DNA from 2 places in the Paenibacillus sp. NPDC058174 genome. Region 1 is predicted to be linked to the other one. Evidence: riboswitches for the same ligand, from Rfam matches in the RefSeq annotation. Region 1 holds a riboswitch; the other holds the start of a gene.
What was found. A riboswitch is a leader RNA that binds a small molecule or an ion and turns the genes downstream of it on or off. The one in region 1 is predicted to bind ZMP and ZTP.

Region 1 (4,647 bases):
ATATGCATATAAGAATCCGCGTCTTCCCAAGCGACACTGAAGCCTTTCCCTTTCGCGCAAAAAATCGACATTGACGTATAGGCAGGGTCGGCGTTTTTATCATAATTCCGCTCTGCAATTATTTTCTCAGTCTGGAAGCATGGCTTATAGCCGTCAGGCTTTAGCGTCAAAACGCCTCTACCTTTCGTATAGGAGGCCAGCTCTGCGCCATAGTTCATAAAGGAAGCAATCGGGACCGAACCCGTGAAAATCGCAGTGTCAGCTAAAATTTCCGGCGGCTCAATGCTGCCGTGGGCGGTTTGAATATCGGACATGACTCTGCCGACATGCTCAATATCGACTTTTATACGATAGGCATAGTAGGGCTCGAGCAAAATATTATCCCCCTTCTCCAGCCCTTGTCTAAGCGCTCTTAGCGTTGCCTCGCGGAAATCGCCCCCTGAAGTATGCTTGTTATGCGCACGGCCGGAGAGCAAAGTAACGACAACATCGGTAAGCGGCGATCCTGTCAGCAGCCCGCGATGCTCCTTTTCCGTTACATGCTGGCCGATCAGGTTCTGATAACCGATGCTCAGATCTTCGACATGGCATTCATTCCTGAATTCTACTCCGCTATCCCGCTCCCCCGCCTCTATCCGCAAATGAACCTCCGCATAATGCCCAAGCGGCTCGAAGTGGCCGGCGCCTATCGTCGTTCCGCCAACGGTTTCCTTATACAAAATTTCAGGTTCGCCGAAGGCTACGGCAAGCTGGAACCGCTCCTTCACAACATGCTCCAGCACCTCCAGCTGAATAACACCCATCACATGAACATGAAGCTCCTGAAGCGGCTCGTCCCATCTGACGCCAAGCGAAGGATCCTCCTCGTCCAGCAGCTTAAAGCATCGCAGCACTTCCTTGAGCGGAATCGAAGCAGCGAAAAGCACCTTGGACTGAAGCGCGGGTACAAGCTCGTAATGGGACCGTTCCATCCCCTCCCCCACAACGTCTCCAGCAGCTAGTGAAGTTATCCCCGTCACGGCAAATAATTGCCCGGCAGCTGCCTCATTAACAAGTGCAGACTTGCTGCCGTTAAAAGTCCGGATCGCTGTTATTTTCTCCTGTCTGACCTCTCCATTTCGATCGATGTAACGAATATCCTCCCGTACCGACACCTTGCCATGGAGCGCCTTCATATAGGTTAAACGCGTACCCTGCTGATCATGTCCAATCTTATATACTCTGGCGGCGAGTGGAGCCGAATCGTCATAATCCGTTTCAGCCAGCAGCTCCAAATTGCTCAGAAAATCGGCAATGCCGATATCCATTAACGCCGATCCCCGCATCACGGGGAAAAGGAGTCTTTGCTTCATCAATTGACGAAGCGAGGCCATCACTTTAGCTGGCTCCACGTTTCCTTCCAGATAAGCCTCGAGCAGCTCATCATCCCGCTCTGCCGCAAATGAAATAAGCGAATCCTGAACGTTTTCCGACAAGCTGCCGCTCATCTCCACGGCATCCTTCGTCAGTTGTTCTCGAATTTGTTCCAGAACGGCATCCCCGTCAGCTCCGCTTCGATCGATTTTGTTAATGAAGAAAAATACCGGAATGCGATGGCTTTGCAGCAGCTGCCACACCGTCTCGGTATGTCCCTCGATCCCTTCGGCTGCACTGACAATAATGACTGCATAATCCATTACTTGAAGCGCCCGCTCCATCTCGGCAGAAAAATCGGCATGGCCAGGGGTATCAATTAAATAATAATCCGTATTGCCGCGGCTCATCACCGCCTGGTCGGCAAATATCGTAATGCCGCGGGCTTTCTCCAACTCGTGGCTATCGAGAAAGGCGTCCTGGTGATCGACACGCCCTCGGCTTCGAATACTGTTTGTATGATAGAGCAGCTGCTCTGCAAAAGTTGTTTTCCCCGCATCGACATGTGCCAGCAATCCAATCGTTACGTTGCGCTTTGCGTTCATGCAGTACCCGCCTTAATGAGCGGAACGAATACAGCCGATACTTGCTCGGCAAGCTGTTTCGGCGCGAGCTCCATCTGGAAGCCGATCTTTCCGGCGCTCACTAACATATGGGCTAATGATTCTGCTCCACTATCAATAAAGGTAGGATAAAGCTTTTTCATTCCGATTGGCGAGCATCCCCCGCGTACATAACCGGTCCACTTTAGCAGATCCTTTACCGGAAGCATCTCAATTTTTTTCACCCCAGCCGCTTTAGCCGCCAGCTTCAGATCCAGCTCCTCTGCGACAGGAATGACAAACACGAAGAGGCTCGGCCCTTGATGGGCAACTAACGTTTTAAATACAATCTCCGGCGGTTTTCCGATTTTTTCGGCGACAGCTGCGCCATGTATTTGTCCATCTTCATTGTCATAGGTCATGATGCTGTACGGCACTTTGGACTTGTCGAGCATCCGCATCGCATTTGTTTTCGTCTCGGCCATTGCTGCTTCCCCATTCTAATCGTAATCATCTTGAGCTGTATCTATTTTAACAGGAGCAAGCCATATTCTCTATCTGCCATTACCCGTTGCCTTTTTATGTAACTTTTGATATAAAATGATTAAGCAACACCTGGGTGTGACTGGCGTAAACGTGGATAACCACGGGGAAGCACACAGGCCATACAGCCGTACGCCTGGGCAAAAGGTATTTGGTCGATTGCGGCCAAATGCTTTTTTTTCATTCCAAAGGAGAGATGTTGAATGGATCAGGTATGCCTCGCAAGAAAAGTAGCGATTGTCGTATTCAACCAGATTGAAGCGCTTGATTTTACAGGCCCCTTTGAAGTGTTTCTGACAAGCAGCGGCGGCGGAAAAGACTTTCAAATCTATACGGTCGCACCGGATGAAGGCCCCGTAACTGTATTAGGCGGGTTAAGCATAAACCCTGCTTACACCATTCACAATTGTCCGCCTCCCGATCTGATTATCGTCCCTGGCGGTCCGGGCGCTAGAACGGAAATGAACAATTCAGCGCTGACTGATTGGATCGCCCAAACTGCAGCGACCGCGGAGCTTGTCCTATCTGTATGTACGGGTGCACTTATTCTTGCAAAAACAGGCCTGCTCGAAGACCTGAACATCACAACACATCATCGGGCTCTCGAAGAATTGAAAGCTGCAGCTCCGGCATCGGCAGTTATTATAGCGGATAAGCGTTACGTCGATAACGGCAAAATCATTCTATCAGCGGGAGTGTCCGCAGGAATCGATATGTCGTTGTACGTTGTAGGGCGATTATTGGGAGCGGACAGAGCGCAGTTAACGGCAACGCTTATGGAGTACAATTATAATTCGATTTAAGACTTCGGCTCGGCAAGGCAAAGCAAGGCAAGGGCTCGCTGCGCGTTTCGGTTCATGCTGCCGTTCTTGATTCCAGCCTTTTTGTCGCTCCGCGACTCCAATGATGGATAGAATCTTCAAAAAGTCAGCATGAACTCGAACCGCTCCGCTCGCCCCCCACCTTCAAAGACCAAAAACGCATAAAGAACAGCTGAATCTGAATCAGATTTAGCTGTTCTTTTTTGAGAAAGACAATTACGCACTCAGTTTCGCTATAGCGGATATCATTTTCTCAATAGAGAAACTTTTACCCTTATCCATCAAAATAACGGCATTTTACGCTTGATTTGTATGTATGAAGGAAATTTCCGGCATTAAATAGCGAAGCTGGTTCGCTAACACGCTATCATTTGCTTTCGCAAACCATTCATCCTCGGCTATCTAGACACCAGTCTACGGATGTTGTTTCATCCCAAAGTTCACAATTTCGAAAAACTTGCCCATTGTGCATGTTTGCATTTTGGGCAATCATAATAATATACGAATTCAATAAGGAGGTATAGTCATTTGATTGCTAAACAAACCTTGCGTGACAAGAAAAAAGAAGCCACGGCCTCTGCCTTAGCCGAAGCTGCCTTCGAGCTCGCGCTTGAAAAAGGTTTGGATGGCTTCGTTGTCGACGATGTCGTGCAGCAGGCCGGTTATTCTCGACGGACGTTCGCCAACTACTTTTCCTGTAAAGAAGAAGCGGTTGCTGCCGTTGCAGTCCCTTATACGAGTGTAGACGAATATGACAAATTAATTAAAAGCATGCCGCAAGATGCAACACCGCTTGATCTGCTGTACAGCTTAATGAAGATGCAGTTCACCGCGGAGTTTCTGCTTAAATTGCGTCAGTTCGTCTCACTGTCGAAGCAGCATCCGACGCTTGAACCTTACATTCTGGGAGTATTCCGACGCTTGCAAATATCCGCGCAAGAAGCACTTGAGCCTTTCACTCGAGGACGCTATAAGGCCGGATATACTCATCTGCTAGCTGGAGCGGTTTACGGCGCGTTTGTGCCCATCCTCGATGGCAGTCTGAATGTGCTGCTCCCCGGAGAGAACGAAGCTGAACCAACCGATGCGATTCCATTCGAGCAATACTTGAACGCGATGTTCGAATATTTACGCAACGGGTTTTAACATCATTCATATGCCCTGCCAGTCAGCATGATACAAAGGAGAGAACACATTACATGTCAACATTTTTGTACAAGTTGGGAAAATCCGCATACGCCAAGCCATGGCAATTTCTTATCGCATGGGTCGTCATTCTAGGAATTGTAGGTACCCTGATTGGAGTCAACGGCATACATTCCAGCTCT
Region 2 (4,647 bases), on a different contig from region 1:
TTGGCAGGACAGCTGACGGAGGCGGCTGAGCTGCTGAAGGCGGGAGAATTGATCGCTTTTCCGACGGAGACGGTATATGGACTTGGGGCAGATGCAAGGAATACACAAGCGGTAGAACAGATATTTGCCGCAAAAGGCAGACCTTCCGATAATCCGCTTATCGTTCATATCGCCAATATCGAACAGCTGAGTGAGTTGGTGCTGCCGTATCCGGAATTGGCAAGCCAGTTGATGGAACAGCTTTGGCCGGGGCCGCTCACAATTGTACTGCCGGTTAAACCTGATGCATTATCGCCGCTTGTTACAGCGGGATTAGCAACGGTTGGCATCCGCATGCCGGATCACGCTGCGGCACTGGAACTCATTGCACAAGCCAATTGTCCGGTTGCAGCTCCCAGCGCCAATCGTTCGGGGAGACCCAGCCCGACAACTGCTGCACATGTGCTGGAGGATCTAAACGGTGCCATCGCAGGCGTTGTAGATGGCGGAGCGACAGGCGTTGGGCTGGAGTCGACCGTTATCGAGCTTGCCGGCGACAATATGATTCGCATTCTGCGGCCAGGCGGCGTTACGCCGGAACAATTAAAGTTAGCTGTGCCTGAAGCGCTTATCGATACGCCGCCGGCTAAGTCCGAAACGGAGGAAGCGCCCCGCTCGCCCGGTATGAAGTATACACATTACGCCCCGGCAGGCGATATGGAGATCGTTCAGGGCGATGCGATTGAGACGGCTGCTTATATCCGGGAAGGTATAGCGGGTGCTAAACGCGACGGCCTGAAAACCGGGGTGCTCGTATTTGCGGAACGGGAAGGTGATTTCGACGCCGATGTCGTGCTCACTTACGGTGGCGGGAAGCATCAATTGGAGCATGCGGCACAACGGCTGTATGCAGCATTAAGACAGTTTGACGCCGAAGGGGTACAGCGCATCTGGGCGGAGGGCTGTGAAGAGCAGGGTATTGGCCTTGCCTTAATGAATAGGCTCGCCAAAGCAGCGGGTAATCAAGTAACCCGATTATAGTTTGGGATGCCCGACCGCTTTTACCAGTGGCTTCTGTATGCTTCTCCACTAAAACCGCTGCTATAAAGCAATTCCGGCACGACAAGAGATGCAGCCTCTGCTCTTTCTTTCTATCTCTTCCCATCATTTTTGCCTATTCATTCGTATGTTTGGCGTCTTGTCCGCATATGTTGGGTAATGAATGGATGCGGACAGGGGGAGAGACTGCGTGAATGAAGCCGTTTTGCACGCTGGACAGTTTGCGACACTGCTTATAATGGCGGTAGCACTGGGGATGGATGCTTTTTCATTGGGTATTGGAATCGGATTGAAAGGCATTCGATTACGCGATATATTGAAGCTAAGCAGCGTCATTGCTCTCTTTCATATTATTATGCCGCTCGGGGGCATGTTTGCCGGGCAATTCGTAAGCGGCTTGTTAGGCCATGTTGCGACTACGGCAGCGGGTATTTTGCTGGTTTTGCTAGGCGGGCATATGATTTATAGCTCGATTAAAGGCGAAGAGGTTAAATCGCTGGATTACCGTTCCGTCACGGGAACCTTTCTATTTGCGCTGAGCGTCAGCATCGATTCTTTTTCCGTTGGCGTGACCCTTGGGATGTTCCAGGCCGATCTGCTGCTCACGATTCTATTGTTCGGTTTTTTCGGCGGATTAATGTCAATAATGGGTCTGATGCTTGGACGGAGAGTGAGCCGCAATCTTGGCGGTTATGGCGAAGCATTTGGCGGAGCGATTTTATTTATTTTCGGAGTTATGTTTATTTTCTGACCATGTTCATGGTCTCTCGAATAGAAAGGGGACAGCAGCATGAAGCGCATCTTATTTGTATGTACGGGCAACACCTGCCGGTCACCGATGGCTGAGGCGATGCTGAAGGATATGGCAGAACGCCAAGGCGTTGCACTTGAGATCCGCTCTGCAGGCGTATCGACCATTGATGGTCTGGCTGTGTCGCGCTATGCTATTGAATCGCTACGGGAGAGGAATATCGAGCATCGCGGCGCATCACGCGCTTTGACTGGCGAGGCTGTAGAATGGGCGGATCTTATCTTAACGATGACCGCTGGCCATAAGAGAGGGCTGCTGCAAGGCTTCCCTGAGGCAGTAGACAAGACGCATACGTTGAAGGAGTACGCGCATCAAGATGATTTGGCGCTGGCAGATATCCAGGAGCTGGAGCGCCTCTATACGGAAATGCACATGAAGCTGGCTCTAGGCCAGCAGCTGAGCATCGAGGAGCGGTCGAGGCTGCTGGAGCTGGAGCGGCGCATTCCGGGTACGGATATCGCCGATCCGTTCGGCGGTACACTGGAGATGTACCGGAGCTGCGCGAACGAAATCGAAGAAGGACTGCGCAAGCTGCTCGGCAAGCTTCAATAATAGTGAAATTGGCAGAAGCTTCAACAACGTCTCTTCCTTTAATTCGGTTACGAATCAGCTCTTATTAACTGAAACAGGGAGCTTATTCATATGGTAAATTTCCGCACTGGAAAAGGATAAAGGATGATTGATTTTCGGATAGGAATCGGCTATGATGAGAATACAAAGACGGTTTCCGATGTAACTGGCGACGGAAGTGGGTAACCACGGTGGAGCATCGGAACATACGGCCGGTCGCCTGGGCAAAGAGCAGCATGCTGAAGAGCATGTCATGCTCTTTTTTCGTCTTTTTCGACGAATTTAGGTATAATAAATCGTGAGATTGAAGCGATAGTGTTATTTTTCGACTTCAAAGGTAAGCAGCTTGACCCTTTCATGATGAAGCTTATCTTTTCTAAGCAAAACGCCAAAGGTTTAAAGGAATGGCCGTTTTGCCCGGTAATCGACGCACATACCTTTAGGAGGAAACCCACTATGAAAATTGCAATCGGCGCGGACCACGGAGGCTACACCCTGAAAGACGTTATCGTCCCTTATCTGGAATCGCTGGGACATGAAATCGAGGATCTCGGCTGCGACTGCAGTCAATCGGTCGATTATCCCGACTATGCGCTTCCTGTTGCAGAACGCGTTGCGAGCGGCCAAGCCGACCGCGGCATCCTGATCTGCGGCACCGGCATCGGAATGTCGATCGCGGCGAATAAAGTCGCTGGCATCCGCTGTGCGCTTGTGCATGATTTGTTCTCTGCCCAAGCGACCCGAGAGCATAATGATACCAATGTGCTCGCGATGGGCGAGCGTGTCATCGGCCCTGGCGTAGCGCAGGAAATCGTCCGAATCTGGCTGGAAACGCCGTTCTCGGGCGGAGAGCGCCATGTCGGCCGTCTGGACAAAGTGAATCAAATCGAAGCCCAATATTCACGCTCCTAACCTATGCAAGAAGGAGACGATCGTCCATGAGCGGGAATGACAAAATAACGAACATTGCATCTGATGTTGAGCAGATCATCCGTGAATTGGCCGAGGCGGGAAGCCTTGCCGCAGGACAGCTGCTTGTCATCGGGACGAGTACGAGCGAGGTGCTGGGCCACCGCATTGGAACCTCCGGAACGGTGGAGACAGCTTCGCAAATTTTTACAGGCGTGGAGGCAGCCCGGCGCGACATCGGCTTCTACCCGGTCTTTCAATGCTGCGAGCATTTGAACCGTGCACTTGTAATTGAACGAGAGGCAGCGGAGAAGTACGGGCTGGAGGAAGTGGCGGCTGTTCCGGTTCCGAAAGCAGGCGGCTCGATGGCGGCCTACGCATACCGTCAGCTTAACGGGGCATGTCTCGTTGAGACGGTAGCCGCACACGCGGGGGTTGATATCGGTGATACGTTCATCGGCATGCATTTACGGCGGGTGGCGGTACCGGTTCGCCCTTCGATTAAGAGCATTGGATCTGCACATGTAACGATGGCTTATGCCCGTCCGAAGCTGATCGGCGGCGCACGCGCCGTTTACTCGGCAGAGCCCGAAGAAAGCGGCCTGGCGGTAGAGCAATCGCCGGGAACCTGCGACTAGCGGCATGAGCCGTTGTCTCTAATTTATATAAACCATTAATTAACTATAGGAGGCATTATTATGGAAAATCTACGTAAGCAAGATCCTGAAGTTTTGAAGGCAATGGGCCTTGAATTGCAGCGTCAACGCGACAACATCGAGCTGATCGCATCTGAGAACATCGTAAGCGAAGCGGTTCTGGAAGCACTGGGATCCGTATTGACGAACAAATATGCAGAAGGCTACCCGGGCAAACGTTTCTACGGCGGCTGCGAGCATGTTGACATCGTTGAAGATATCGCACGCGATCGCGCGAAAGAGATTTTCGGTGCAGAGCACGCCAACGTTCAGCCTCACTCTGGCGCACAAGCGAACATGGCGGTATATCTGGCTGTCCTCAAACCAGGCGACACGGTTCTCGGCATGAACCTGGCACACGGCGGCCACTTGACGCACGGCAGCCCGGTTAACGCTTCCGGTCTGCTGTACAACTTCGTCGCTTATGGCGTTGACGAAGATACGTTCACAATTAACTATGATGAAGTCCGCAAAGCGGCATTCAAGCACCGTCCTCGTCTCATCGTTGCCGGCGCAAGTGCTTACCCGCGTACAATTGATTTCGAAAAATTGGGCAAAATCGCAGAAGACGTAGGCGCTTTGTTCATGGTCGATATGGCCCACATCGCAGGTCTGGTTGCGGCT

Region 2: it holds a riboswitch for ZMP and ZTP, as region 1 does, so the genes downstream of both, rpiB (ribose 5-phosphate isomerase B) here and ACFVVF_RS05330 (DJ-1/PfpI family protein) in region 1, are expected to answer to the same signal.

What each region holds. Positions count from the first base shown of each region.
Region 1 is NZ_JBHVUY010000001.1:1,195,008-1,199,654, forward strand. Features, by position in the region: gene ACFVVF_RS05320 (GTP-binding protein) at 1-1,958, opposite strand, end outside; gene ybaK (Cys-tRNA(Pro) deacylase) at 1,955-2,440, opposite strand; ZMP/ZTP riboswitch at 2,567-2,647, shown strand; gene ACFVVF_RS05330 (DJ-1/PfpI family protein) at 2,702-3,301, shown strand; gene ACFVVF_RS05335 (TetR/AcrR family transcriptional regulator) at 3,848-4,465, shown strand; gene ACFVVF_RS05340 (MMPL family transporter) at 4,540-4,647, shown strand, end outside.
Region 2 is NZ_JBHVUY010000003.1:558,703-563,349, forward strand. Features, by position in the region: gene ACFVVF_RS18575 (L-threonylcarbamoyladenylate synthase) at 1-1,020, shown strand, start outside; gene ACFVVF_RS18580 (manganese efflux pump MntP) at 1,202-1,789, shown strand; gene ACFVVF_RS18585 (low molecular weight protein arginine phosphatase) at 1,829-2,401, shown strand; ZMP/ZTP riboswitch at 2,572-2,652, shown strand; gene rpiB (ribose 5-phosphate isomerase B) at 2,876-3,331, shown strand; gene ACFVVF_RS18595 (TIGR01440 family protein) at 3,358-3,966, shown strand; gene ACFVVF_RS18600 (serine hydroxymethyltransferase) at 4,027-4,647, shown strand, end outside.